2 regions of the Brenneria rubrifaciens genome follow, and region 1 is predicted to be linked to the other one. Evidence: predicted binding sites of a transcription regulator. Region 1 holds the regulator's gene; the other holds the start of a gene.
The links. Region 1 encodes LexA, which represses DNA repair genes until DNA is damaged. Its sites were predicted from a motif close to TNCTGTATGTACATACAGNA; they were not measured.
Positions count from the first base shown of each region.

Region 2: a site for LexA is predicted at 6,320-6,339, ahead of dinB (DNA polymerase IV). Genes of this name have one in related genera too.

Region 1 is NZ_CP034035.1:439,551-454,999, forward strand. It holds gene EH207_RS02065 (protein-disulfide reductase DsbD) at 1-1,234, opposite strand, end outside; gene cutA (divalent cation tolerance protein CutA) at 1,210-1,542, opposite strand; gene aspA (aspartate ammonia-lyase) at 1,734-3,173, opposite strand; gene EH207_RS02080 (FxsA family protein) at 3,565-4,038, shown strand; gene EH207_RS02085 (co-chaperone GroES) at 4,258-4,551, shown strand; gene groL (chaperonin GroEL) at 4,597-6,249, shown strand; gene EH207_RS02095 (Fic family protein) at 6,665-8,146, shown strand; gene ubiC (chorismate lyase) at 8,304-8,828, shown strand; gene ubiA (4-hydroxybenzoate octaprenyltransferase) at 8,847-9,719, shown strand; gene plsB (glycerol-3-phosphate 1-O-acyltransferase PlsB) at 9,779-12,250, opposite strand; gene EH207_RS02115 (diacylglycerol kinase) at 12,378-12,743, shown strand; gene lexA (transcriptional repressor LexA) at 12,854-13,462, shown strand; gene EH207_RS02125 (CsbD family protein) at 13,961-14,170, shown strand; gene zur (zinc uptake transcriptional repressor Zur) at 14,302-14,817, opposite strand; gene EH207_RS02135 (pirin family protein) at 14,930-15,449, opposite strand, start outside.
Region 2 is NZ_CP034035.1:910,911-926,359, forward strand. It holds gene mtnK (S-methyl-5-thioribose kinase) at 1-206, shown strand, start outside; gene yajD (HNH nuclease YajD) at 230-580, opposite strand; gene fadE (acyl-CoA dehydrogenase FadE) at 1,291-3,738, opposite strand; gene lpcA (D-sedoheptulose 7-phosphate isomerase) at 4,060-4,641, shown strand; gene EH207_RS04270 (class II glutamine amidotransferase) at 4,679-5,446, shown strand; gene dpaA (peptidoglycan meso-diaminopimelic acid protein amidase) at 5,417-6,139, opposite strand; gene dinB (DNA polymerase IV) at 6,355-7,413, shown strand; gene pepD (beta-Ala-His dipeptidase) at 7,478-8,938, opposite strand; gene gpt (xanthine phosphoribosyltransferase) at 9,311-9,769, shown strand; gene frsA (esterase FrsA) at 10,010-11,263, shown strand; gene crl (sigma factor-binding protein Crl) at 11,319-11,693, shown strand; gene proB (glutamate 5-kinase) at 11,820-12,923, shown strand; gene proA (glutamate-5-semialdehyde dehydrogenase) at 12,934-14,187, shown strand; tRNA gene EH207_RS04315 (tRNA-Thr) at 14,446-14,521, shown strand; partial or broken gene EH207_RS04320 (Arm DNA-binding domain-containing protein) at 14,697-14,963, shown strand; one part of gene EH207_RS04325 (IS3 family transposase) at 14,967-15,449, opposite strand, start outside.

The DNA of each region.
Region 1 (15,449 bases):
GCAGGCTCAGGACAAACGCCCAGCCAAAGAAGGCGACCCCCAGCAGGCTCCACAGCCTTATCCCCCAGTTCTCACCCAGTATTCGTTCAAGTAAAAAGATTGGCAGGGCAAGAATGATGAACCCGAATGCTTCTTTGACATGCCGCATCCACGGCCCGCCGCGTGGCAACAGCCGATTGCCGAACAGGGTCACCAGAATCAGCGGCAACCCCATGCCAGATGCGTAGAGATATAGCGAACCGCCGCCCGCCAGCATATCGCCGCTCTGGGCAATATAGAGCAGGATCGCGCTGAGCGGCGCCGTGGTGCAGGGTGAACAGATTAATCCTGCCAGTGCGCCCATGCTGAATACGCCCGTCAACGATCCCCCTTGCTGGCGATTGCTCCATTCTGTCAGCCGGGTTTGCAGGGAAGAGGGCAGTTGCAATGTGTACAGGCCGAACATGGAAAGCGCCAGCGCCACGAACATGGCCGACAGGCCAATCAACACATACGGGTGCTGTAGCGCGGCCTGAAAACGCAACCCCGCCGCTGCTACGATCAAGCCAAGCAGAGTATAGGTTAGCGCCATCCCCTGAACGTAGGTCATGGCGAGCAGAAAAGTCCGACGGAGCGAGAGTGGCTTTTTTCTGCCGAGAACCAGACTGGCTATCAGCGGATACATCGGTAGTACGCAGGGAGTAAATGCAACGCCAATGCCGATGAACAGCGTCCACCAGGGAGAGAATGGCAATGTTGCGTCCTGCGGGGGCTGATGCGGCATCGTGTTTTCGCCAGATGCCGGTAAAATCCGGCTTATCGGGATAGTCCGCGTTTCCGGCGGATAGCAGAAACCCGCATCGGCACAGCCCTGGTAAGTCACTTGAACGGTTGCCGGATCATCTGCCTGAACAAGCGGAATATTCAGCGCCAGCGACTGCTTGAAGATGAAAACCTCACCGAAAAACTCATCCCGGTGTTTAAGACCTGTCGGGATATCGACTTTACCGATAACCGCCCGATTTCCTTCGACCTTAATCTGCTGCCGATACAAATAGTAGCCCGGTGGTATTTCCCAGCGTACGGTCAGTTGTTTATCTCGCTGCTGAAAATCAAACGCGAATGCCCGATCAGCAGGTAAAAACTGTGAATGTTGGCTGTCGCCAAGCAATTTTTGACCAAACGGCGTTGCCATAACGGTGTTAATGCTGAACGACCATAGCAGGAAAATCAGCGTAAAGATGCGTTGAGCCATATTAGATAATCGCTATCGCCCCCGAGTATCGGTAATACCAGCAGTTCGGGCGTTTCATAAGGGTGGTGGTGTTTTAGATGGCTCAGCAAAGCCTGCTCATGTGAGGCGTCGCTTTTGATTAGCATTTGCACTTCAGATTGTCGCTCAAGTTTGCCTTCCCAATAATAAAGCGATTGGGCGCCAGGCAACAGCGTTACGCAGGCTGCAAGCCGCGTTTCAAGCAACTGGCCGGCAAGCCGTTGCGCGCAAGGCTCGTCAGGTGCGGTACAAAGTATGACGACAGCATCGCAAACAGGGCGGTCAGACATCGTATCCTCAGTGTCAGATAAACAAAATCCCAGACGTACTAAAGGACACTATACCTTGCTTTGCAGCATAAGGGGAATGATGCGGATCGCTCCGTCAGCGGTATAAGAATCAGGACGTTTTATATGAAGATTAATTAAAGGCACGCCACGCTTTGGGAATGAGCGTGCCTGATGTGGATGAGACGGTGGTTTTAGGAAAGATCGTTCTCGTCGGTATAGCGCTTGGCTTTGTATGCCGGGTACATCAGGTTCTGAATGGAGAAAATGTCATCCAGTTCCGCCTCCGTCAGCAAACCTCGCTCCAGTACGACTTCACGTACGCTCTTGCCGGTTTCCGCACAGATTTTGCCAACGATATCGCCGTTATGGTGGCCGATAAACGGGTTCAGATACGTAACGATTCCGATGGAATTAAAGACATAAGCCTCGCACACTTCTTTGTTAGCCGTAATGCCGTTAACGCACTTTTCCAGCAGGTTGTAACAGGCGTTAGTCAGGATGTGGGTGGACTCGAACATGGCCTGGCCGATGACCGGCTCCATCACATTTAATTGAAGCTGTCCGGCTTCAGACGCCATCGTGACGCAGGTGTCATTACCGATAACTTTAAAACACACCTGATTTACCACTTCCGGCACAACCGGGTTGACTTTGGCTGGCATAATTGATGAGCCTGCCTGCAACTCTGGCAAATTGATTTCATTTAGTCCGGCACGCGGCCCGGAAGAGAGCAGTCGCAAGTCGTTACAGATTTTTGACAGCTTGACAGCCAGACGCTTCAGCGAGGAGTGAACCATCACGTAAGCGCCGCAGTCTGACGTCGCTTCAATCAGGTCTTCGGCCGGAACGCATGGCAGCCCGCTTACCTCCGCCAACCGCTGTACCGCTAGTTGCTGATAGCCGTCCGGCGTATTCAGCCGGGTGCCGATAGCCGTCGCACCCAGGTTGACTTCCAACAGGAGTTCAGCGGTACGCAGCAGGTTTTTGTTTTCTTCTTTCAGTAACACATTGAAAGCATGGAACTCCTGCCCGAGAGTCATGGGAACCGCATCTTGCAACTGGGTCCGTCCCATTTTCAGGACGTTTTGAAATTCTTTGGCTTTGCGCTCAAAGCCATCGCCAAGCTGCGTCAACGCATCGATCAGCTTCAGGATCGATGCATATACCGCGATGCGGAATCCCGTAGGGTAGGCGTCGTTGGTGGACTGACACTTGTTCAGATGGTCGTTCGGGTTCAGGTATTGATATTCACCTTTTTGGTGTCCCATCAACTCCAGACCGATATTGGCCAATACCTCGTTAGTGTTCATGTTTAACGACGTTCCCGCGCCGCCCTGATAAGCATCGATCGGGAATTGATCCATGCATTTGCCGTTGTTCAAAACCTCATCACAGGCCCGGATGATGACATCGGCAATTTGGCGGGGGATGGTTTGCAGTTCTTTATTCGCCATAGCCGCGGCCTTTTTGACCATCACCATGCCACGCACAAATTCCGGGATATCGCTTATCTTGCTGTTGCTGATATAAAAGTTCTCGATAGCCCGTAGTGTGTGAACGCCATAATAAGCATCTGCGGGAACTTCTTTAGTACCTAACAGGTCTTCTTCAATACGAATGTTATCTGACATGAGAGCCTTCTCTTCTTCTGCTGCTGACATAGAACTTATGGGAACTAATTGTATTACCATCGGCAACAGTCGCAGGATGTTTAACCATAACCGCATCCGTTGTCATGATGATATGCTGTAAAACCAACAAAAATAGTCGTCTGGATCACCTTCTGATTTGTCCATCATGCATAGAGGAATGAACTGTGATAGTCGTCACGCATAATGGTTTTCAGATAATAAATGGTGCTGCCGCAGCTTGAAAATAGCTGACTACGCCACCATCTCAGTGAATTATAATGTGCAGCGCAGCGATGCCTGGTCATATTTGTTTTCAATAACATAATTTGTTTACAACAACTGCGTTTGTTTTTAACAGCAGTCGTTTTCAAGAAAAAAACAGGAGAGTCAGGTGCGCTGGTTACCGTTGCTATTAATCTTTCTTTTTGCCTACATTGAGATATCGCTGTTCATTCAGGTGGCAGCGGTTCTTGGCGTAGCGATAACCCTGTTGCTGGTGGTCTTCACTTCTTGTGTCGGTGTGTCGCTGGTGCGTAATCAGGGCATGAAAACCATTGTTCAGATGCAGCAGAAAATGGCCTTGGGTGAAAGCCCGGCGGCAGAGATGGTGAAAAGCGTCTCGCTGGTGCTGGCCGGCTTCCTGCTTTTGATTCCGGGATTCTTTACCGATTTGCTCGGACTATTGCTACTGTTGCCGCCGGTGCAGAAGCGTTTAACCCTTAAGCTGATGCCGCATTTGCATATCTGGCGTTCTGGGCCGGGTGGTGCGGCTTCTTCAGATGGGAAGACCTTTGAAGGCGAGTATCAACGTAAAGAGGACGGTCGCAGAAATATTGAGCATAAAGATGAACGAGACGATCGGTGAAAGTGAGATCGGTTGAATATTAAACAAACCTTATCTTGTTGATAATAAATGTTTTTTATTTTTGGCATATAAAAAAGATGGCGGGTGCAAAAAAAAATGCATTTCCTCCCTTGAAGGGATTGGAAACGTCCCCATTTAGAAGACCACAAGGTCGGATATGACTGCATGTCCGGCATTCATCCTAAAACTGATATGGACTATCTCAAAGGAGAGCTATCAATGAAAATTCGTCCATTGCATGACCGCGTGATCGTCAAGCGCAAAGAAGTTGAGTCCAAATCTGCTGGCGGTATTGTTCTGACCGGCTCCGCCGCAGGTAAGTCTACCCGTGGTGAAGTTCTGGCCATCGGCCATGGGCGCATCCTGGAAAACGGCGAAGTCAAGCCGCTGGATGTGAAAGTAGGCGATATCGTTATTTTCAATGATGGCTATGGCGTGAAGGCTGAGAAGATTGATAACGAAGAAGTGTTAATCATGTCCGAGAGCGACATTCTCGCAATTGTTGAAGCGTAATGCGTGTAATCATCTGAACTGAACGAATTTAAGGGAAATACACCAATGGCAGCTAAAGACGTAAAATTCGGTAATGACGCCCGCACAAAAATGCTGCGCGGCGTAAATGTACTGGCTGATGCAGTGAAGGTTACCCTGGGCCCGAAAGGCCGTAACGTGGTGTTGGATAAATCCTTCGGTGCGCCCACTATTACTAAAGACGGCGTTTCTGTCGCGCGTGAAATCGAACTGGAAGACAAGTTCGAAAACATGGGCGCGCAGATGGTAAAAGAAGTTGCCTCTAAAGCGAACGACGCGGCGGGCGACGGTACTACCACGGCAACCGTCTTGGCGCAGTCCATCATCACTGAAGGTCTGAAAGCCGTCGCGGCGGGCATGAACCCGATGGATTTAAAACGCGGTATCGACAAAGCTGTTATCGCCGCTGTTGAAGAACTGAAGAAACAATCAGTACCTTGTTCTGATTTCAAAGCTATCGCACAGGTTGGCACGATCTCTGCCAATTCCGACGAAACCGTGGGTAAATTGATTGCGGAAGCGATGGAAAAAGTGGGTAAAGAAGGCGTTATCACCGTTGAAGAAGGCTCTGGCCTGCAAGACGAACTGGACGTGGTTGAGGGTATGCAGTTTGACCGCGGTTACCTGTCTCCTTACTTCATCAACAAACCGGAAACCGGTTCTGTTGAGCTGGAAAGCCCGTTCATTCTGTTGGCTGACAAAAAGATCTCCAACATCCGCGAAATGCTGCCCGTTCTGGAAGCCGTCGCCAAAGCCGGTAAACCCCTGCTGATCATCGCAGAAGACGTTGAAGGCGAAGCGCTGGCAACGCTGGTGGTAAACACCATGCGCGGCATCGTGAAAGTGGCTGCGGTTAAAGCGCCGGGCTTTGGCGACCGTCGTAAAGCCATGTTGCAGGATATCGCTACCCTGACTGCGGGTACGGTGATTTCTGAAGAAATCGGTCTGGAGCTGGAAAAAGCGACGCTGGAAGATCTGGGTCAGGCCAAACGTGTTGTGATCAACAAAGACACCACCATCATTATTGATGGCGTGGGTGACGAAGGCGCAATCCAGGGGCGTGTTACACAGATTCGTCAGCAGATCGAAGATGCAACTTCAGACTACGACAAAGAAAAACTTCAAGAGCGTGTGGCTAAACTGGCTGGCGGCGTAGCCGTAATCAAGGTTGGCGCCGCGACTGAAGTTGAAATGAAAGAGAAGAAGGCACGCGTTGAAGACGCGCTGCACGCGACTCGCGCAGCAGTAGAAGAAGGCGTGGTTGCCGGTGGTGGCGTTGCACTGATCCGTGCCGCTTCTTCTATCTCTACTTCAGGTCTGAAAGGTGATAACGAAGATCAGAACGTCGGTATCAAAGTTGCGCTGCGCGCGATGGAAGCGCCGTTGCGTCAGATCGTGGTCAACGCTGGTGAAGAGGCCTCTGTTATCGCCAACACCGTGAAAGCGAGTGAAGGTAACCACGGTTACAACGCGGCAACTGAAGAATACGGCAACATGCTGGACTTCGGTATTCTGGATCCGACCAAAGTGACCCGTTCTGCTTTGCAATATGCGGCTTCTATCGCTGGCCTGATGATCACCACCGAGTGTATGGTCACCGAACTGCCGAAAGAAGATAAGGCCGACTTAGGCGCCGCAGGTGGAATGGGCGGCATGGGTGGAATGGGCGGCATGATGTAATGCGACGAGAGTCGCGCGGGTCGCTAGCCTGGCGGGGCACGCCCATCATGAATACTGTTATTTTTTAGTGTTTACGCCTCTCCCGCAAAAATAGCAGATAGGTGATAAAACCCGGTGTTCCGAGCAGGAATGCCGGGTTTCTTTATTTTGGAGCGCCGACCTTTTTTGCTAAGAGATTTGTCCGCGATTTTCTCTGGAGGTATGCATTTCCTGCTGTTGTTTGTAACAGCGGATAGCACGCTTTTGTGTCTGGTTTGACGCCGAGTTATCGGAACTTATTCTTCCCTCTCAGCACTTACTTAGGATAGAAGGTTAGCTGAGCGGCCGATGGTTTATCTAAGTTGTTAAGCGGTATTTAAGTTAATGATTTCTTTTAAATACAGCGAATTGGTAAGGTCTTTCGAGGACATTGTTTATGCGGACTATTTTTCGGACAGGCCCACTGCCATCGACTCAAATCGAGTCAGGTGCTCAGGAAGATCGCGCCTCCCATTCCCATTCGCCACAGGCATCGGGTCAGGCTGGCCAGGCGGCCGGGTCTGCTTCTTCGTCCGGCACGCGTCATGTTGAAAAAATCAGTTTCAGGCAGGCGCTGACTAAAACAGCGGCACTGAGTCGATTAGAACAACTTCCTTCGGGAGGGCGATTTCTGTCAGCATTAAATTGCTTTAGTCATGTCCCATCGTCGCCTGTTCCTCCCCGCGGCCCGGCATTCGGCCAATTTATGGCAATGGTGGATGCCGATGTATCGATGCTGGCGGATAAGACGGGGGTGGACAAGAGTATTGCCGCTGAACAGATGCGTAAGGCCATAGACACAGGGTACTTCGGCGCGAGGTCGAAGCCGGAGAATAAAATTCGCATGATGTTGGCGCTGTATTCGATACGAGAAACCGAGTTGGCAAAGAATGAGCTTGCAGCGGTGATGGCCGAGCATCCGACATTCAACTCGGTAAGTATCAATAATGTCTGGCGGATGCTGATTGACAGTTCGGCTCATGACGATGGCAGGCATAATGGCCTGCGTTATGAAAATGAACCAGGCTATATCGCCGGTATGTATAGAGGATTGGCTGAAGTCCTGCGTAACGATTTGCGCCCAGATGGTGATGTGTCCGGTGAGGTGATGATCGAGCGATTACATGATAAGGCCATTGGGGGGGTTATTGATTCCGATAGACTCAAGAGGGCGGTGGTTTTGGCCATGTCGGGCAGCTCTAAGCAAGCGAAGGGGCTATTGGCACATGTCGCTTCCTTTACCAATACCGTTAAACTCACTGATGTGCCGAACATAACAAGTGGTACGAGCAGCGATGTGTTGAAGTGTTTAGATAAAGGGTACAGAACGCAGTCAGTAATTTTCAGCCTGAATCAAGGGAAAAACTGTTCCCAGGAGGGGTTTAAAGAACTGTTGGAACGCTATCGTTCGTCAGCCAATGAACTGCCATTTGGTTTTTGGAATTATGATGAAAGTAGCGAGGATGATATGGAAAACGCATCGTTTGAAACGGCGAGCGTTGGGCTTTACAGCCGCTCCTTCGAGGAAATTCCTGATTCGTTGCGGCCTGCCCCTTATACTAAAGCGCAGTATGATCTTTATCGTCAGGATATTGCGGCGGCAAAAAACGATGATGACAAACTTTCGTCAATCGTGCGTATCTGCCGTAACCTGGAGCAAGCACACTGTTTTACTGATGGTAACTCCAGAACGCTTGGCTTTTTGCTGGTCAATCAGCTTCTGCTCGAAAATGCCTTTAGCCCTGCGATTATACGCGATCCCAACCGCTTTGATGGTTTTTCCAGTCAGGAACTGGTGAATGAAATCAAGAAAGGGCAGCGGCTTTTTAACCAACTTCAGTCCACTGGCCCATCACCAGCCAACCCACCACCGTTATAGTTATTATCCGCTCTGAACCCTGCATCACTCAGAAAACCCCCTTGTATAAAAAGCATACTTATCGTTAACCCTGCGTTCAGAACGTGTTATCAGGGTGCTATTCTGCGCTACAATATGAGACGTTTACATGATTAAGAGCCAACCTGGAGTGGGGACAATGTCTGATGAGGCGCCAGTTTCCCTGCGTGCGATTGAATGGTTTTCCGAACAGCCGGCAATCATGCCTGCGCCCATTGAAGACTGGCTGATGGAAACAGGGTCAATGACGCAGCGTCTTGATGACTGTTGCGTCCAACTGACGGTAATTGTTTGCAAGGAATGCTTTATTTTGCCGGGGGAGTTGTTAAATGATGAACATGGACATCTGCCCGTCAGCGAGCGTTATTGGCTGCGTGAGGTCGTGCTCTATGGCGACGGGCGTCCCTGGTTATTCGGTCGAACCCTGGTTCCGCAACAAACACTGGATGGCACAGGCGCCGCTTTAATGAAAATCGGTAATACGCCGCTGGGGCGTTATCTGTTTCAACATGATGCCCTGACGCGCGATTATATACACACCGGGGCCGGCGGCAGTTTGTGGGCGCGTCGTTCCCGTTTGTGCCTTTCCGGTCAGCCGCTATTGTTGACCGAGCTGTTTTTACCTGAGGCACCGCTTTATTTTATGGATAGCTGTAAAGGCTAACCGATCATTACCGAGGAGATGAGTCTGTTGGAAAGAAGTGTAACAGCGGGGAAATGGCTGGCTTACTGTCGGTTGATGCGCATTGATAAACCGATAGGCTCTCTGCTGCTACTGTGGCCGACTTTATGGGCGTTATGGCTGGCGGGACGGGGAGCGCCGGAACCGTGGACGTTATTTGTTTTCGTCGCGGGGGTCTTTTTGATGCGGGCGGCAGGCTGCGTTATCAATGATTTTGCCGATCGTCATTTTGACGGGCATGTGAAGCGTACGGCTTCACGCCCGTTGCCTAGCGGACTGGTCAGCGAGCAGTCTGCCAAGCTATTGTTTGTGGTGTTGGTGCTGCTGGCGTTCTGCTTGGTTCTGACGATGAACAGAATAACCATCTGGCTTTCCGTTGCCGGACTAGCGCTTGCCTGGGTATATCCGTTTATGAAGCGTGTCAGCCATCTGCCCCAGTTTGTTCTGGGCGCGGCGTTTGGCTGGTCGATACCGATGGCCTATGCCGCAGTGAGTGAGACGCTGCCAGCAACCTGCTGGATGATGTTTCTGGCTTATGTCTGCTGGACGGTCGCCTACGATACGCAGTACGCCATGGTCGATCGGGATGATGATCTCAAGATCGGTATCAAATCCACCGCTATCCTCTTCGGACGTTTTGACACGTTGATTATCGGTCTGCTGCAACTGAGCGTATTGCTGCTGCTGGCGGCGCTAGGCTATATGACGTCATTAGGCCCGCTATTTTACGTGTCGCTGCTGGTGGCCGCCGGATTATTTGTTTATCAGCAGAAATTGATCGCCGGGCGCGGGCGGGATGCCTGTTTCCGGGCATTCAAAAATAATAACTATGTTGGAATGGCGCTGTTTATCGGCGTTTTATTCAGTCTGTAAGCTAACCACACGGACAAACAAAGGCGGCGATATTTTTCGCCGCCTTTATTCTTTTAGCGTTACTCTCGAGAGGGCGCGTCTTTTGCGTTCAGGCTTTCGCTGCCCGCCTCGGCAGGCGAACTGGCGCTTTCAATCGTCAGCCGTACCTCTGGGGTGATCAGGTCGCCCAGAATGTGATAGATTTCCAGGATGTTTCCCTGCGCCGCCTCGCTGCTATCCGTGATATAGCCTTCATTGCGTAAGGTGACAACCAGCGTTGAAAACACGGCTTTATCGAAAAACTCCGGCGCGTTGATACCGTGCAGAACCGATAACCGCTGCGCCATATTGCGGCTCTCTTTTTCCAGCGTCCCGCGATGGATGCCGGGGTTTGCTCCCAGCAACGAAAGCGTGATGGCATAGCGTTGCAGTGTTTCGCGCACCCCGGCGGCCAGGAGTTGCAACGTGCGAATCCGCGCCGGGTTGATAAGCAGCTCATCCTCTTTGCTGAACAGCAACGCCTGCCTTGTGAGTTCCGCTATTAATGCGGATAACACGGCCGGCAATTGTTCTCTGGTGTAGTGCAGAAACAGTTCTGCCTGAAGCAGAGGATAAATCAGCGTAATCTGCCGGACCAGTTCGGTCAGGGTAATATGCCGATGGTGGATCACGATACTGGCGATGAGCGAAGGCAGTATCAGCAGGTGCTGAATATTATTACGGTAATAGGTCATCAGCACGGCCTGTTCCCGCGGCAGAATAATGATGTCGCCGATGTTGTCTTTCTCGACTTCAAATTTATCCATGCCCAGCGCGTGTTCCAGCAATTCATACGGCGTCTTTTTCGGCGCGGTGATATCTTTATGGTAAGGAACATTACGCAGGAGTTGCAGATAGCAATCCAACTGCTCATACATTTGTTCGCGGGTCAAAGAACGCTGGCGTGACGCCAGTAATGCTGTCGAACAAAGGTTCATGGCGTTTGCTGCCGCGGCGTTGTTGATGCGCACCATAATATCCGTGGCGATATCCTGCACCGTCGGCGTTAACCAGCTTGGGCGCTGCGCTTCAATCGGGTCAATGGCGTCACGCCATTGCGGCACATGCTGATTCAGATAGGTGGTTAACGGCAGCGGTTCCCCGAAGTTCACATAGCCTTGTCCGAGGTTGCGCAACTTACGTAAGCCGCGCACCATCTGTATAAAGCCTTCTTTCTCTTTTGTCGCGCCACGCAGCTCTTTGGCGTAGGTGCCGACTTCCATGACGTGCTCATAGCCGACATAGATGGGCACCAACGTAATGGGGCGCGTACCGCCGCGCAGCATGGCCTGAATGGTCATGGCCAGCGTGCCGGTCTTCGGCTCCAGCAGGCGTCCTGTTCGGGAGCGGCCACCTTCAACAAAATACTCGACCGAGTAGCCCCGGGCAAAAAGCTCGCCCAAATATTCGCGAAAAATGGTGGAATACAGTTTATTGCCTTTGAAAGTACGGCGAATAAAGAACGCGCCCAGGCGTCGGAAGATCGGGCCGGCAGGCCAGAAATTCAGGTTGATCCCGGCGGCGATGTGCGGAGGAACCAACCCCTGATGATAGAGCACGTAGGAAAGCAGCAGATAGTCCATATGGCTGCGATGGCAGGGAACATAGACGATTTCGTGCCCGTCCTGCGCCAGTTGGCGTACCCGTTCGGCATTATGGACGTTAATCCCCTGATAGAGACGGTTCCAGGTCCAGCCCAATATGCGGTCGGATAAACGGATGGCTTCATAAGAAAAATCGGCGGCAATTTCTTCCATCAGGGCAATGGCGTTTTGCTGCGCTCTTTCATGGGAGAGTTTTTTGCTGCGCGCCTCGTCATCAATGGCTTTTGTGACCGCTTTAGAGTTAAGCAGTTTATTGAACAGCTCCTGACGCACCGGCAGACGCGGACCTACCGCCGCCAGACGCTGGCGCGAGAAGTGCATTCGCGCGACGCGTGCCAGCTTGTGAGCGATGGTTTTGTCCGTGCCGTGTTCAGTCGCCATATAGCGTAATGACACAGGGCTGGAAAAGCGGACAAAACTGTCCCGACCTAACCACAACACGGCGAAAAATTTCTCGATACCGTTCAGCAACCGTAAATGCGGGGTGGCCTGATTTTGCCCTTCACGGCCAGGCGAACGGCCAAACATAACGGAAACCGGCACCATCTGCACATTCAGATCGGGATTGGCGCGGTGTAAATCCAGATAGTCGTGAAACAGCTTTACCGATTCTTGCTTTGGAACGTAGTAGCGGAAAACGCGTGGGCCATCATTGATGAAGACATGACTAGGCAGTTCCACTCCGCCAACGTCTACGGGTTGCAGAGGATCGGGCAGGCCAAACGCCTGACATTTTGTCCGCAGTGTTATTAAATCTGCCTTAGAATTGTAAGGCAATACATAGAGAATCGGACGCGACGGGTCTAAGCCCAGTTCAGTCACAGGATCTATGGGTATGACTTTACTTTTCACCAACAGCCTGAGTGGGAAACACAATAATTTATAGTAAATTTTACGCCAACCTGACATAACAACTTGAAGCCTCTTGTTAGCAACGCGTCGCAAGGATACCAGAAACTGCGCTGGAGATCTGTGGTGGTGAGACAACGGTTCAGCGTTAAAATGCCGAGCTATCGCTTATAAATTGGGAGCATAAATGAATAAATCAACGGGGATGACCCGGATTATCAAGGCAACCGGCTATTCCCTTAAAGGACTGCGACAGGCATGGCGGCATGAAGCGGCCTTTCGGCAGGAAACCGTGCTGACGATTGTCGGGGTGGTTATTGCCTGTCTTCTGCCTGTCACCCTGGTTGAGAGGCTACTGCTTATTAGCTCGGTCGTGTTGATCATGCTGTTTGAACTGGCGAACAGCGCGATTGAAGCCGTAGTGGATCGCGTGGGTACTGAACATCATGAACTGTCTGGTCGGGCGAAAGACATTGGCTCGGCGTCGGTCTTGGTGGCTATTCTGCTGGCGGCTGTGGTATGGGGCAGTATTCTTTGGCAGCATTTTGCGTAAGGGCTTGCAGAAATTAATGAAAAACCGAGGTTTACACACATCCTGGTTTCCAATCGCAGATGACCTGTATATACTCACAGCAAGACTGTATAAACAACCAGGGGGGCGGAATGAAAGTATTAACAGCCAGACAGCAACAGGTTTATGACCTGATCCGCGATCATATTGTGCAGACCGGTATGCCGCCTACACGTGCAGAAATTGCCCAGCAATTGGGGTTTCGTTCGCCGAATGCTGCTGAAGAGCATTTAAAAGCATTGGCGCGCAAAGGCGTGATTCAAATCGTATCTGGCGCATCGCGCGGTATTCGCTTGCTGATGGAAGAAGAGACTGGCATTCCGTTGGTGGGACGTGTTGCCGCCGGGGAACCGCTTCTGGCGCAGCAGCATATTGAATGTCATTACCAGATTGACCCGGCCATGTTCAAGCCTGGTGCGGATTTCTTGCTGCGTGTAAATGGCATGTCAATGAAAGATATCGGTATTATGGATGGTGACCTGCTGGCCGTACACAAAACGCAGAATGTTCATAACGGCCAGATCGTCGTTGCCCGCATCGAAGATGAAGTGACGGTGAAACGACTGAAAAAACAGGGGAATATGGTTTATTTGCTGGCTGAAAACGAAGCGTTTTCACCCATCGTTGTGGATCTGCGCGAACAGAGTTTTTCTATCGAAGGTCTGGCCGTTGGCGTAATTCGCAACGGAGACTGGAGCTGATTCCCACCCTAGCCAGGCGTAATAGTTAAGCTTGTTGCTCTGACATTTTCTTCACACATCGCCCCGTTCAGGGGCGATGTGGTTTATACACTTTCTTCATTCACTGCGCTTTGCTTGCAGAAACCGCGTTGCAATCTGTTGCTGATACATTTATTTACATTTAACGAGACAAATAAAAGGCGGCTATTACTTGCTGTTCTTTATATTTTTTTAAGCGATTCCGTCATCTATATGAGCGTTTTTTTAGACTTAGGGTCTGCTTTAAATAAAATAACCGGAACTATCGTCTATAATTTATTTGAGGATAAGCATTATTATCTTTTCAACTCATCAGGCCATTTCACGACAATCTGAGTCAGATCCAGTGAACGTCGCTGGTATTGAAAGAGAAGAGAATGCCTGTGATGACGCTTACTGAATGGCTTATCTGAAACTAACGTAATGCGCATAAATCACTATTCATTTATGCCATCTTAAACCTAAGGTGTGGAGATAATTATGAATAAGGATCAAGCTGGCGGTAACTGGAAACAGTTTAAAGGTAAAGCGAAAGAACAGTGGGGTAAATTGACTGACGATGATCTGAAGGTTATCGAAGGTAAACGTGAACAATTGGTTGGCAAGATTCAGGAACGCTATGGATACAAGAAAGAAGCCGCCGAGAAAGAAGTAAAAGATTGGGAAAGCCATAACAAATACTTCTGGTAAGGAAGGCAGATAAGGCTTGGCGGCGTGGCAATCCAGCTTGTTAAATCAGGATAAACTGGGATGTCAAGGGAGGCTAAGTGCGCCGGGAGACAAGGGAAATGTTTGATTAGCCCTTGCGATTTACGTGAGGGCTAGCGTTTTTTGATCGGTATGCTGTGGTCGTGATCGCATCGATCCGTCTGTTTACATGCCGCGACTTCCTGACACGCTCCACAAAGCCCACGCGCTTCGATAACGCTTTGACGCAGGGTAAAACCCGCCTGTTGCGCCAATTCACGCAATGTTTCTTCCACTCCTTCCGTCTTACGCTCGGTAACCTGACTACAGCGGTCACAGATAAAGAGCGCGGAAGTGTGACTATGATCCTCGATACGATGACAAAGCACATAGCTGTTATTTGACTCAACCCGATGAATAAACCCCTGCTCCAGCAAAAAATCCAGCGCGCGGTAGACTGTCGGTGGTTTGGCCTGCGGTTCTGATTTTCGCAAAAGATCGAGCAGATCGTAGGCACTTATGGCGCCGGACTGCCGCGCCATCAGACGCAACACTTCCAGTCGCTGTGGCGTCAGACGAACGCCGCGCTGCTGACAAATTTGTTCAGCCTGAGCAAGTAGTCTGTCCTGAGTGGTTAAATCTATTGTCATGCCATATCACCCCGACGCAGAGAAAAATATCGTATATCTTACCACGGCGGGAGAAAAACGCCGAGCGAGCGACGCTGGCTCACCCAGAGCGTTGAAAAGGAAAGGGAGAGCGTTAGGCGACCAGATCGATTAACAAGGCGCGTAGGGCTGTTTCAGCCTGTAAGGTCAAGCGGGTTTCTTGCTGAATAAACGCACCGTCACCACAATGCAGCACTTGACGGCCAGACGGTTCCTGAATACTCATCGAACCATGAATCAACTGAAGGTAAGCCCGATTTCCATGCAATGTAATGGTTTGTTGGTCATTTTTTTGCCATTCTAAATGATGAATCCACACTTGTTGGCGGAGTTGCAGGCTGCCTTGTTCCCCCTCTGGCGAGGCCACTAAACAATGGCCGGTTTTGTTCAGCGACAGGCGCTGTAGCGGACTGTTTTCTCGCGTTGGGCAGGCATCAAGCCACAGTTGCATACGCGTCAGCGGGCTACAACCACTGGTATTATATTCGCTATAGCTGATGTTCGGCTGGGTCGCGAGCAGTAAAACATCCCCTTCTTTGGCGTGGATATAGCGACCGTTACTGTCGCGGTACTCCGCTTCACCCTGGAGAACGATATTTAAAATATCCACGCGC
Region 2 (15,449 bases), 470 kb from region 1:
ATGCCATCGGCTATTGCGGCACCGAACTGATTCGCCGCACGATTGGGCTGGCGCATGTGGCCGATCTCGATAACATTCAACATGATGAGGCCAGAGCGGAATGTCAGCGTCATGCGCTATCGCTGGGGCGGACGCTGATTCTGGCTGCGCCGCATATCGCCAGCGCTGACGCTTTGCTGGCGCGGGTACGGCAAAGCGACGCCTGACATATATATATAAAGAGAAAGGGCTATTTCTTCCCCTTTTCCAGCATCGCTTTCAGATCGGCGAAAGGATTATGGGTGGCGAGGCCGACGTCTTTTTGGGCATCCTCGCCGGCGATCACGGTTGAACCGTAACTATCCGCATCGGTATATTTTGAGTGCTCGTGATCGTGGCAATATAGGCACAGCATTTCCCAGTTGCTGCCATCTTCCGGGTTGTTGCTGTGGTCATGATCGATATGATGCACGGTTAATTCGCGCAGATTAGAATAAACGAACTCACGCGAACAGCGGCCGCAGACCCACGGAAAGAGTTTGAGGGCTTTTTCTCGATAGCCGCTTTCGAGCTTCGCGTAGTTTTTTGGAATATAGGCCATTGGCGTGATGTCTTTTTGTATAGGGAACGATCATTTTAATCCGGTTGGCCTACAGTATAAAGAGGTATAAATGTGCAGGACGATATGTTTTCGTCAAGGGAGTGTTTAGTCGTGACGCGGCGTACGGATCGAATCAGGATGCGGCTAAGGTGTTTTGTATTTAGCGATAATATTAAATACAGTGCGTTAACCAACCTATACTATGAATAGAAGCCAAATATTCATGCACATTGAGGATATAACATAGGGGTAGAAAAGGTTATTGGTATTAAGGTCGAATAATTTAATAAAAAAATGATGCTTATGTTGATTTTTTTGGTTGGGGCAGTTGTCTCTGGTTTATTTATTAATCTCGGTTTACCATAGATGAAAAAAAATATTATTAAGTATAATCTATTTTCTTTTGAAGAAATAAATAAAATATCATTTATTTCATATGATTATGTTGTTTATTATGATTCGCCGGATGGGACAACGCGCCAACCACGAACCGCGCTTGACAAAATGATACCGCGCTACAAAATGGTACAGAGAACACCATTTCTTTTCCGCTCAAACAAGTTAGAGCGTCCTACAGAAAGTAATATATTCTGAACGTCGCCGTCTTAGCTTCTAACCGCCACAATTATTTTATTTTTGTCAAAAATAAGCGCCTCGTAATTGTTGGCGATAATGACAAAACGGTGAGTTTTGAACCCTAAAGTGGCCGATCACGCCGCCGCCGTTTTCTTCTGTGGTGCCAGTGCTGACTGCGGCTTTCCTGCCGCCAGCGCATCCGCGGCAAAATCGTCAACGTTAATCGAACGCAGACGGCTGGCTTCGGCTTTGATCAGGGTGTTGGCTTCCTCGGTGGTGATATTCCCCTCCGCCAATGCCTGTTCCGCCAACCGATCCAATCGCATAAACGGCAGGTGCGTGCCGCTGGCTTTTGATAAATGCTGGTGGATGGGCTCCGCCGCGATAATATCCCTCAGCGCTTCTTCCAACAGACCAACCGGGTTATGTTCGCTGGCGACCAGATATTGCCCGCGTCCCAGACGGCTGCGCGTGGCCGATGGGGTTTGCAGCAGTTTCGCCACTTCATGGTCCAGACGATCTGAGGGTGGATCGCTATGGCGGCCCAACGGGAAGAGAATAAACCTCAGCAGGGCCGCGACCACGCGGTTCGGAAAGTTGCGCAACAAGTCGGCTATCGCTTGCCCGGCCTGATGGAGACTGTTTTGCACTCCCCAGTGAACCAGCGGCAGATCGGCTTTCTGACGGCCTTCCTCGTCGTAGCGTTTCAGCGTCGCGGAGGCCAGATAAAGCTGGCTGAGAACATCGCCCAAGCGTGCCGAGATGCGCTCCCGGCGCTTCAGGCCGCCACCCAGCATGACCATGGAAATATCCGCCAGCAGCGCCAGATTCGCGCTCAGCCGATTCAGACGCTGATAATAATGACGCGTTTGGTCACTGACCGGCGCATGACTCAGGCGGCCGCCGGTCAGCCCCAGCCACAGGCTGCGAATGGTATTGCTGCCAACATGCCCGATGTGCCCGAACAGCGCGCGGTCAAAGCGTGGCATATCTTTATCTCGCGCCGCCGCCATCTCGTCCAGCACATACGGGTGGCAGCGGATCGCGCCCTGGCCGAATATAATCATACTGCGGGTCAGAATGTTCGCGCCTTCCACGGTAATGGCAATGGGCGAACCCTGATAACTGCGGGCGAGGAAGTTGGCGGGGCCGAGGCAAATCCCTTTTCCGCCGGCAATGTCCATCGCATCCATCACGGATCGCTGACCACGGTGGGTACAGTGATATTTTACAATCGCGGACAGCACCGCAGGTTTCTCACCCTGCATAATGCCGCTGGTAATCAGCGTAGACGCGGCGTCCATGACATAGGCGTTACCGGCTATACGCGCCAGCGGCTCTTCAATCCCCTCCATTTTACCGATGGAGACTTTGAACTGGCGGCGTAAATAGGCATACGCGCCGATACCGAGCGCGATCGATTTCAGGCTGCCGGTGGCGTTGGCGGGCAGCGTAATGCCGCGCCCGACGGACAGGCATTCCATCAGCATCCGCCAACCCTGTCCGGCCATGCCCGGACCACCGATGATGTAATCCAGCGGAACGAAAACATTTTCACCCTGCGTCGGTCCATTCTGGAAAGGAATGTTCAACGGGAAATGACGGCGTCCAATCTGCACCCCATCGGTATCCGTGGGGATCAGCGCACAGGTTATGCCCACATCTTCGGTCTCACCCAGCAGATGATCCGGGTCATAGAGTTTAAAAGCCAGACCGAGGACAGTGGCGATCGGCGCCAGCGTGATGTAGCGTTTATTCCAGGTCAGGCGCATGCCCAGCAACTGTTCACCCTGCCAATTGCCATAACACACCACGCCGCTATCCGGGATAGACCCGGCATCGGAACCGGCTTCGGGGCTGGTTAATGCAAAGCAGGGGATCTCCTCACCGCGGGCCAGACGTGGCAAATAGCGATCTTTTTGTTCGTCGGTGCCGTAGTGTTGCAGCAGTTCACCGGGGCCGAGCGAGTTCGGCACGCCGACGGTAATCGACAAAATACTGGAAACGCCTGCCAGTTTTTGCAGCACCTGTGCCTGCGCGTAGGCTGAGAACGCCAGGCCGTCGTACTGCTTTTTGATGATCATGGCGAAGAAGCGGTGCTGCTTGAGAAATGCCCACAGTTGCGGCGGCAGATCGGCGCGTTCATGGGTGATCTCGAAGTCATTCGCCATACGGCAGGCTTCTTCCACCGGGCCGTCAAGAAATGCCTGTTCTTCGGGGGACAGGCGTGGTTGCGGGTAGCCGTGCAGTTTTTTCCAGACGGGCGCGCCGCGGAAAAGATCGCCTTCCCACCAGGTGGTTCCTGCGTCAATGGCTTCTTTTTCCGTACTGGACATCGGTGGCATGACTTTCTTAAACAGGCGCAGAGCGGACGTGGAAAAAAGCCGACGACGAATCGATAATACGTTAAACGGTATCAGCGCAATCACCAGCGGGAGCAGCAACCAGACTGGCCACAACAGCATGGCGGACATGGCGGCAAAGTAGGCAACAAGCATCGCGCTGCTAACCGTCAGGTTGATACGGTGATAGAACATGGCACCGATAATAATCAGCAAGAGAAAAATACTGACAGCAACCATAGTGCGTCTCCCGCGTTGGCGTCGACGTAACCCTTTTACCCGCGATTTGCTCAACATCTGAAGCGAACATAGCGGTTGATTGAATGATTGACTGAGATCTAAGAGGTCTGACCTGTTAATCTTTATTGGTTGTAATGCATTGGCTTGTTTTTATCAATTTATTTACATCATAATTACAACTTAACTCACAAACTTGGCAGCCGTTCAAGGATTTCAGATTAGCGTCAGCGTCGTGTGATTGCGCGCTTCTCGCAGTTTCCACGATCCGTTACACTGCATGGCAGAACCGAATGACGCCACCGGAAACAATGAGAGGATTCCATGTATCAGGACTTAATCCGTAATGAACTGAAAGAAGCGGCACTCACGCTGAATAACTTTTTGAGCGATAACGCGAATATTCAATCGATTCAAAAAGCGGCGGTATTGCTGGCCGACGCGTTTAAGGCGGGGGGAAAGGTCATTTCCTGCGGTAATGGCGGTTCACACTGTGATGCGATGCATTTTGCTGAAGAACTCACGGGCCGCTACCGGGAAAACCGCCGCGGCTATCCGGCGATCGCCATTTCCGATCCCAGCCATCTTTCTTGTGTCAGCAACGATTTCGGCTATGATTTCGTATTCTCCCGTTATGTTGAATCGCTGGGGCGTGAAGGCGATGTGTTGTTGGGCATTTCCACATCCGGCAATTCCGGCAACATCATCAAAGCGATTGCCGCCGCGAAAGTTAAAGGCATGAAGGTGATTACGCTGACGGGAAAAGACGGCGGTAAAATGGCCGGAACTGCGGACATCGAAATTCGTGTTCCCCACTTCGGCTACGCGGATCGTATTCAGGAAATTCATATCAAGGCGATCCATATCATGATTCAGCTGATTGAAAAAGAGATGGCCGGCAAATAGGAAGAAGTGCGCGTGCCGAAGAGGTAGGAGAGTCAAGATGTGTGAACTGCTTGGGATGAGCGCGAATGTACCAACGGATATCTGTTTCAGTTTTACCGGACTGATACAGCGTGGCGGCCGTACGGGGCCGCACCGGGACGGCTGGGGAATCACCTTTTATGAAGGGAATGGCTGTCGTACCTTCAAAGATCCGCAGCCAAGCTACAATTCGCCGATTGCCCGGTTGGTGCAGGATTATCCCATCAAGTCTTGCGCGGTGGTATCGCACATCCGCCAGGCCAATCGCGGCGCGGTATCGCTGGAAAACACGCATCCCTTTACCCGTGAGTTGTGGGGCAGAAACTGGACGTTTGCCCACAACGGGCAATTGAAAGGTTATCACTCGTTAAAAACGGGGATGTTTCGGCCTGTCGGTCAAACCGACAGCGAGTTTGCCTTCTGCTGGCTGCTGCATCAATTGTCACAGCGCTACCCCCGTACGCCGGGAAACTGGCCGGCGGTGTTTCGCTATATCGCGAGACAGGCGGAGGTTTTGCGCAAGATGGGCGTGTTTAACATGCTGCTGTCGGATGGGCGCTTTGTGATGGGGTACTGCTCGACCCGGCTGCACTGGATCACCCGCCGCGCGCCGTTTGGCAAAGCGACGCTGTTGGATCAGGATGTGGAAATCGATTTTCAGCAACAAACGACGCCGAATGATGTCGTCACCGTGCTGGCAACACAGCCGCTGACTGGAAATGAAACCTGGCACCAAATCATGCCAGGCGAGTTTGTCTTATTCCGCTTTGGTGAGCGCGTAATTTAACATTGACTTGCGGGTCGTCAGCGGCGGGCTAACGACATACTGACCGTTGAATACCGTGACTGATGGCGCCTGGTAGTGCTGGTTGAAATAGGCGTAACCCGGCTGCAATTGGCGCCAAAAGCGGTAATAGTTTGAATTGCGGTGGCGCTGCATGTTTTGTTCCGTCATGCGGAACGGATAAATCGCCACATCGATTTTCGTCTGCCCGTTGCGCAGCGCCTGTTCAGCAAAACGATAAATTTCATCGATATAATTATTCGTCATGGCGTAGCAGCCGACGGACACGCATTCGCCGTGAATCATCAGATACCGGCCGGAATACCCTTGCGATTTGTCATATTCGTTAGGGAAACCGATGTTAATCGCCCGGTAATATTGGCTGTCCGGTTTAAGCTGATCAATATTCACCTGATAAAATCCTTCAGGGCTTTTTAAATCGCCTTCGGTGCGTTTTGGACCTAATCCGCCTGAATATTTACAAATGGGATAACGCTCTAATAAACGGTATCCACCGCTTATCTGAGCATAGAGTTCTAATACTCGCTCTTCCTTAAATATCTGAATATAGATCGGCGAGCCTAATAATTGCTGTTTTGATGCTTTTGCTATTGGCACGGGCGCACTGGCTGCGCTGGTAACCACAATAGAAGGCAAAAAAAACCAGATCGCAAAAGACAACGCGATTTTTTGCATTATGGGTCCTGATGAAATAAAAAACTGTATTACATACGGTTGAGTGGCGTCCCGTATTCCTTTGCCTTTAGGCGAATGAAAAACGGATTCACATTATCATCGCTTCCATTTTAATCAAGCCTGAACGCCATTTTTTAATAACGTTTATGCTAATTCTACAACTTGTCTGCCTTCTCAATTGACTGTATGTTTATACAGATAATTAAGGGGTGTACATGCGAAAAATCATTCATGTGGATATGGATTGCTTCTACGCAGCCATTGAGATGCGTGACAACCCGTGCCTGCGCGATATCCCGCTGGCGATTGGCGCCAGTGCCGATCGGCGCGGTGTGATCAGCACGGCGAATTATCCTGCGCGGCGTTATGGTGTTCGCAGCGCCATGGCTACCGCCGCCGCGTTACGCCTTTGCCCCCATCTGACCTTGCTTCCCGGCAGAATGGAGGTCTACAAGGCGGCGTCCCGCCAGATTCGTGAAATTTTTTCCCGTTATACCTCGCTTATTGAACCGCTTTCTCTGGATGAAGCTTATCTGGATGTCACCGATAGCCCCTATTGCAATGGTTCCGCGACGCTGATAGCAGAAGAAATTCGTCAGGCGATTTTCAGGGAACTGAATCTGACGGCATCGGCGGGGGTGGCCCCCATCAAATTTCTTGCCAAAGTCGCCTCCGAGATCAATAAACCCAATGGCCAATATGTGATCCCGCCCGACCGGGTAGATGCGTTTATTTCGCAGTTGCCGCTGGAGAAAATCCCCGGCGTGGGTAAAGTCACCGCAAAACGGCTGGAAGAAAAGGGGATGTTGACCTGTGCCGATGTGCGTCGCTATGAGCTGGCGGAACTGCTGAAAAGTTTCGGCAAATTCGGCCGTATTCTGTGGGAGCGTTGCCATGGCATTGATGAGCGGCCAGTCTCGCCCGACCGATTGCGCAAGTCGGTGGGCGTCGAGAAAACGCTGGTGCAGGATATTCATCACTGGCATGAGTGTGAAGGGCTGATCGAGCAGCTTTATCAGGAGCTTGAACAGCGTTTAAAGCGGGTTAAACCGGATCTGCTTATTGCCCGGCAGGGCGTGAAGCTGAAGTTTGATGATTTTCGGCAAACGACGCAGGAGCATGCGTGGCCGGTATTGAACAAGCAGGATCTCGTTACGCTGGCGCGGCAAACCTGGGAGGAGCGGCGCGCGGGGCGCGGCGTTCGGCTGGTGGGGTTGCACGTTACGCTGCTCGACCCGCAAATTGAACGGCAACTGGTGCTTAACTGGGAATAAGCGGTGGCGCAAAATAAAGAAGGCGGCTTTTGCCGGCCGCCTCTGTTTTTCTTACTTCACGCGATTAAGCGCGTTCAGGAATCGCTTTCAGCAGCGCGGTTAGCAGTTGCCAGTATTGACCGACGCTGGCGATATGGACTTGCTCATCGGGTGAGTGCGGGCCGGTAATGGTTGGCCCGATAGAAACCATATCCATATCTGGATACGGTTTCTTGAACAGGCCGCATTCCAGTCCGGCGTGGATCACCATAATGCTTGGCGTCTTGCCGAACAGCTTCTGGTAAGTTTCGCGCACCAGTTGCATAACCTGTGAGCTTGCATCCGGTTGCCAGCCTGGGTAGCCGCCTTTCGGCGTGGTATGCGCACCTGCCAGTTGTCCCAACGCGGTAAGCATACTTACGACGTAGTCTTTGCCACTGTCGATCAGTGAACGAACCAGGCAGACAATTTTGGCTTCCTGCTCGTTCATGGTGACGACGCCCAGGTTCAATGAGGTTTCCACCACGCCCTTCACCGTATCACTCATGCGGATCACGCCGTTCGGCGTCGAGTTCAGCAACGCCAGCAGACGATCGCGGCTGTCTTTGGTCAGTGCTTCTGCCTGAGCGTCAGAGGTTTCTACCCGTACGTTCAGGTTTTTCTCGACGGCCGACAGCTCATTATTCAGCGTGGATAGATATTCCTGGCTTACGGTTTTCAACCGATCAACATTGGCCGCAGGCAACGCCAGCGTAGCAAAGGATTCGCGAGGAATGGCGTTACGCAGCGTACCGCCGTTCAGATCAAGAAGACGGAGATCCAGCTTGTCCGCCTGTTCAAACAGGAAACGGGCCAACAGTTTGTTGGCGTTACCCAGCCCAAGATGAATATCACAGCCAGAGTGACCGCCTTTCAGCCCTTTGATAGTCAGCTTCAGCGTCTGGTAACCCGCCGGCAGCGCTTCGCGCGCCAGCGGCAAACGGGTAATGAAGTCGATGCCGCCGGCACATCCCATGTAGACTTCGCCTTCTTCTTCCGAATCGGTGTTAATCAGGATTTCGCCTTGAAGCCAGTTTGGTTGCAAACCAAAAGCGCCATCCATACCGGACTCCTCGGTCATGGTCAGCAGGACTTCCAGCGGGCCGTGTTTGACGCCGTTATCCGCCAGCACCGCCAGCGCCGACGCCATACCGATACCGTTGTCGGCGCCCAGCGTCGTACCACGGGCCTTCACCCACTCGCCATCAATGTACGGCTGGATCGGGTCTTTGGTGAAATCATGCACGGTGTCGTTATTCTTCTGCGGCACCATATCCAGATGAGCCTGTAGCACCACCGGTTTACGGTTTTCCATGCCTAACGTTGCCGCTTTGCGTAACAGGATATTGCCTACCCGATCGCGTTCGGCATGAATGCCTTTTTCTTTCGCCCACTCAAGGATGTGCGACGCCAGCGCTTCTTCATGGTAAGACGGGTGGGGAATAGAACAGATCTTGGCGAAAATGTCCCACAGCGGTTGTGGGGAAAGTTGAGACAATTCAGACACTCTTTGCGTCTCCTTTTCAGCAGGCCAGTCGGCGTCTTTTGCTCAGGCGCGACAGGGAGAAAATTAATCACGGTCAGCCATCCGATATGGCAGTTGGAACAGAATATCACTTTCTCCCGCGAGCAGGGCAAATTGGCGTGAAAAACAAAATCAACTGCATTGGCCGCCTTCGACATCTCTTTTTCTTCGGCGATGGTTTTATACTGACTTATCACCCAATTTTGATTGGGACGGCGCCGGTCGCGTGGAAACCCGGTTACGGGGCTGAGAAACACTGGTTTTTATGGCGTTGGATATCTATAATCTCGCGCAACCTTTTTCCCCTCAGACTCAAATTAAGCCAATTTCAATTCGGCTGGGATGATAGATATTATGAGCGAAAAGTACGTCGTAACTTGGGATATGTTGCAAATCCAGGCTCGCAAACTGGCACAGCGTTTAGTGCCTGCCGAACAATGGAAAGGCATCATTGCCGTTAGCCGCGGCGGATTGGTTCCCGCCGCTTTGCTGGCGCGTGAGCTGGGTATCCGCCATGTTGATACCGTTTGCATCTCCAGCTATGACCACGATAACCAGCGCGAAATGAAAGTGCTCAAGCGTGCGGAGGGAGAGGGTGACGGCTTTATCGTGGTTGACGATCTGGTTGATACCGGTGGTACGGCTAAAGCGATTCGCGACATGTATCCGAAAGCGCGTTTTGTCACCATTTTCGCCAAACCCGCTGGCAAACCGCTGGTTGACGACTATATCGTCGATATCCCGCAGGATACCTGGATTGAGCAGCCGTGGGACATGGGCGTGGTGTTTGTTCCGCCATTGTCCGGCCGTTAACGTTATCTGGCCTCTATTCCTATGCCCGGTTTGACCGGGCATTGTTGTTTATGGCGGGCGGCTGAACGTTGCGTTTACCTCGCGTGGATTAACGAGCCATTTATCTCCTCGCCGATTTGATCTGAACGTGTGTTTCTGTGTTCTGCCGTTTGTCTTCAACATCATGAGTTCGTTACACTCTGGTTTTACGGCAATAGTCCGGTTGTCCGCTGACGGCGGTTTACATTAACGGAGGCTGCTTTGGCGAAAGCTAATCTGTCTGAAACCCTATTCAAACCATCCTTTAAACATGCGGAAACCTCCACGCTGGTAAAACGGACGCGTCATACCTCGGAAGCGCTGGGTGTGCACTACACGCTGGAAGGCGAGCATACCCGTAGCTGGTATCGCATGCTCAACCGGTTGATGTGGATCTGGCGGGGCGTTGATCCGTGGGATATCGAAGAGGTGCTGTCTCGTATCGCGGTGAGCAAAGCGGAAAGAAGCCGCGAACATTTACTGGATACCGTGATTGGTTACCGTAGCGGCAACTGGATTTATGAGTGGGTAAAGCAGGGCGCAAGCTGGCAGCAGCAGGCAATGGATGGCACAGACGACGCCCAAAACGGTCAGTGGTGGCTGAACGCCGCCAACCTCTACAGCATTGCCGCTTATCCTTATATTAAAGGTGATGAGCTGGCAGAGCAGGCACAGACGCTGGCTAACCGCGCTTACGAAGAAGCCGCGAAGTATCTACCCTATGAGTTGAAAGAGCTCTCTTTCCCGATTCAAGGCGGCGGTTCTTTAATCGGCTTCCTGCACTTACCTCAGTCGGGCAAAGCGCCTTTCCCGACGATCCTGATGTGCGGCAGTCTGGATGTGCTGCAAAGTGATTATTACCGCCTGTTCCGTGATTATCTGGCTCCCGCTGGTATGGCGATGTTGACCATCGATGTTCCGTCCGTCGGTTTTTCGTCTCGCTGGAAACTGGATCAGGATTCGAGCTTCCTGCATCAACAGGTATTGCGGGCGTTACCTGACGTGCCGTGGGTTGACCACTGTCGTGTCGGCGCATTTGGTTTCCGCTTTGGGGCCAATATCGCGGTACGGCTGGCGTATCTCGAATCCCAGCGTTTACGCGCTGTCGCCTGCCTGGGGCCGGTGGTTCATCACTTACTGTGCGATGCGCAGCGCCAGCAACAGGTGCCGGATATGTTTATGGATGTGTTGGCCAGCCGGTTGGGAATGCCATTTTCTACCGATATGGCACTGAAAATCGAACTGGGGCGTTATTCTCTTAAGACGCAAGGGTTGCTGGGGCGCCGCTGTCCTACGCCGATGCTTGCCGGCTACTGGGATAACGATTTGGTGAGCCCGAAAGAAGAGGCCAGCCTGATCGCCAATTCGTCCGCGCAGGGGAAACTGTTGCCCGTTAATTTCTCGCCGGTTTATCAAAATTTCCATCGCGCATTGCAGCAAATCAGCGGTTGGTTAGGGGATAAACTCAACCAGTGAATTGATAAATCGCCATTCTCTGCTAAAAAGAATGTTCAACCTAAGGAGATTGCCGATGATGTTACCGAGTGGACACCCAAAGAGCAGGCTCATAAAAAGCTTTATATCGCTGGGGCCGTATTTGCGTGAAGCACAGTGCGAAGGCGAACGCTTTTTCTTCGATTGTCTGGCCGTATGCGTCAACGTCAAACCCGCGCCTGAGAAACGGGAGTTCTGGGGTTGGTGGTTAACGCTGAAAGATCAGGGAAATACCTTTACTTATGACTACCATTTTGGTCTGTACGATAAAAGCGGCAACTGGCGCGAAGAGAAAATTGAAGATAAGGACGTGATCGCTCAGCTTGAAAACGCCAGACAAGCATTCCATGTGCGTCTGGAAAAAATGCTGCAATCGCTGGAACCCGCCTGTGCATTAGTCGCTCGACCGTGATGCTTCCCCTTTGTTCCCCCATTTATTCGCAGGTTTTCGCGTTAAGCCTGTTGGCATAACGCGTCTGTCCTGTTACAACGTTTTCCTGATTTGTCTTTTTTTATGACTTCTAACGGCAGAAAAATTATGAGTGGCAGCCAGACTTTGGTTGTGAAACTTGGCACCAGCGTGCTGACTGGCGGTTCACGCCGTCTTAACCGTGCCCATATTGTTGAACTGGTTCGCCAGTGCGCGCAGCAACATGCGGCAGGACACCGAATTGTGATTGTCACGTCAGGGGCGATTGCCGCCGGTCGTGAGCACTTAGGTTACCCGGACCTCCCCGCCACCATTGCGACCAAACAACTGCTTGCCGCCGTGGGGCAGAGCCGCCTGATCCAACTGTGGGAACAGTTGTTTTCCATTTATGGTATCCATATTGGTCAGATGTTGTTGACCCGTGCGGATCTGGAAGATCGCGAGCGCTTTCTGAACGCGCGTGACACGATGCGGGCGCTGCTGGATAACCATATTGTCCCGGTAATTAACGAAAATGATGCGGTTGCCACCGCCGAAATCAAAGTGGGCGACAACGATAACCTCTCCGCGCTGGCCGCTATTCTCGCCGATGCGGATAAACTGCTGCTGCTGACCGATCAGGCCGGGCTGTTTACCGCCGATCCGCGTAAAAATCCTGATGCGGAATTGATCCGTGAAGTGACCGGAATTAACGATGCCCTGCGCAGCATTGCGGGCGACAGCGTATCAGGATTGGGCACGGGTGGAATGTCGACCAAGCTTCAGGCGGCGGATGTGGCTTGTCGCGCGGGCATTGATGTGGTGATTGCCGCGGGAAGTAAGCCGGCCGTCATCGGTGATGTGATTGCGGATGTATCGGTCGGCACGCGTTTTCATGCGCTGGACGCGCCGCTGGAAAGCCGCAAACGCTGGATCTTCGGTGCTCCGCCGGCCGGAGAAATCACGGTGGATGACGGCGCGTTATCGGCCATTCTTGAACGTGGCAGTTCCCTGTTGCCTAAAGGCATTCGCGAAGTGATGGGGAACTTCTCCCGTGGCGAGGTTATCCGTATTCGTAGTCTGGCGGGACGCGATGTGGCCCATGCCGTCACCCGTTACAACAGTGATGCGCTGCGCATGATTGCCGGACACCACTCCCAGCAGATTGCCGACATTCTCGGTTATGAATATGGCCCGGTGGCGCTTCATCGGGACGACATGATTATCAATTAAGGAGCAAGCCATGCTTGAACAGATGGGCAAAGCGGCAAAAGCGGCGTCTTATCAGTTGGCGGTGCTGAGCACGGCGGAGAAAGATCGCGCATTGTCAACGATCGCGGATTTACTGGAAGCGGAGAGTGCGACGATACTGGCGGCCAACGAACGGGATCTGGCCGATGCGCGGCAGAATGGCATGAGCGACGCATTACAGGATCGGCTGTTGCTGACGCCCGCGCGTCTGGCGGCTATCGCCAACGATGTGCGTCAGGTGTGCCGTTTAACCGACCCGGTCGGTCGGATAATGGAGGGCAGCATACTGGATAACGGCCTCAAACTGGAGCGTCGGCGCGTACCGCTTGGCGTGGTTGCCGTAATTTATGAAGCGCGTCCTAACGTCACGATTGACGTGGCTTCCTTGTGCCTGAAAACGGGTAACGCAGTCATTTTGCGCGGCGGTAAAGAGACTTATCGCACCAATGCGGCCACGGTAAACGTGATCCAACAGGCGCTGGCGCAATGTGGCCTGCCCGCCGCGGCAGTCCAGGCGATTGAAAGCCCGGATCGTGAACAGGTAAACCAGCTACTGAAACTGGATCGCTACGTGGATATGCTCATTCCTCGCGGCGGTGCAGGTCTGCATAAACTGTGCCGTGAGCAATCGACGATCCCGGTCATTACGGGGGGCATCGGGGTATGTCACATCTATGCTGACGAGAGTATCGATTTTGACAAAGCGCTGACGGTTATTGAGAGCGCCAAAGTTCAGCGTCCCAGCGCCTGTAACAGCCTGGAAACCCTGCTGGTTCAGAAAAGCATTGCGGCAACTTTCCTGACCGCGCTGAGCAAGAGAATGGCGCAGGTCGGCGTGACCTTGCACGCCAGCACATTGGCGATGCCCTACCTGAGTGACGGACCGGCGAAAGTTATCGCGCTGGAAGAGGCTAATTACGATGACGAGTGGCTTTCCAACGATCTGAATGTCACGCTGGTGGACGATCTGGATCAGGCTATTGCTCATATTCGTCAGCATGGCACACAACATTCTGATGCCATTCTTACGCGTTCCTTAAGCAACGCCGAACGTTTTGTTCGGGAAGTGGATTCCTCGGCGGTTTACGTCAATGCCAGCACTCGCTTCACCGATGGCGGACAGTTTGGTTTGGGCGCGGAAGTCGCGGTCAGCACGCAAAAATTACATGCACGCGGCCCGATGGGATTGGAAGCTCTAACCACCTATAAATGGATCGGTTATGGTGAGGATCTGGTTCGTTCCTAACCCCGCTTTTATGGCGGGCTCTCCCAGCCCGCCCCTTTGGGCCATTGCTCTGCAACGTTGAAAAATGCGCCTGCGTTTTCAGCCTGAAAGTTATAGGATTCTCAATTATTAGTTTGGAAAATTATCAGAGAATCCTTCTCGTATCTAAGCCGATTATAAAATCGACAGACGACGGCTAATCGCTTGACTTAATCTGTCGTTTTCACTAGTTTGTCACCCCGTAGTTCACGTCAGACTCCCGCCATGACGATCCCAAAAGCCGATATAGCTCAGTTGGTAGAGCAGCGCATTCGTAATGCGAAGGTCGTAGGTTCGACTCCTATTATCGGCACCATCCTACCTATTTTAACGTCTCCCGAAGTCTACTCAAAAAACCTTTAAACCCTTATAATACGCGGTTTCACGGCCCTTGTTGTCTCTGCTCGTCTACTCACGTTCACAGAAATCTACGGTGAGTTGGGGGCATCGCTGGGGGCATATCGTGTTCGGTCTAGGGGAGATGCCCCCAAATGAAGCTCAATGCCAGACAGGTAGAGACTGCCAAGCCCAAAGATAAACCCTACAAGATGGCTGATGGTGGTGGCCTCTACTTATTGGTTAAAACCAACGGGGCACGCTACTGGCGTTTAAAGTATCGTATCGATGGAAAGGAAAAGTTATTGGCGCTGGGGGTATATCCCGATGTGTCCTTGGCTGATGCCAGAGCAAAACGTGATGAAGCTCGAAAGGGTATCGCTGGGGGTATCGATCCTTTAGAGGCTAAAAAAGAACTGAAGTGGTCAACTAAAACTGGCCACCGCTTTAGAGTTTTTCCAGTATCGGTTTTCCGATTCGTTTGGTGGTAACCCACCGTTATATTCGTGTGGCCTGAGCGCACTGTAATACCCAACGATATAGTCCGTTATTGCACTGGTAGCATCGTTGAAGCTTGTGTAACCAGTCACCGGCACCCACTCGTTCTTCAGACTTCTAAAGAAGCGTTCCATCGGACTATTATCCCAGCAGTTTCCACGACGACTCATACTCTGCCTGATCCGGTACCGCCACAGTGACTGCCGGAACTGCCTGCTTGTGTAATGGCTGCCCTGATCGCTGTGGAACATCACCCCGGCTGGTTTGCCGCGAACTTCCCACGCCATTTCTAGCGCTTTGATGGTCAGTCTGCTGTCCGGTGAGAACGACATTGCCCAGCCCACCGGTTTCCTCGCGAACAGGTCGAGAACAACGGCGAGGTATGCCCAGCGCTTACCTGTCCAGATATA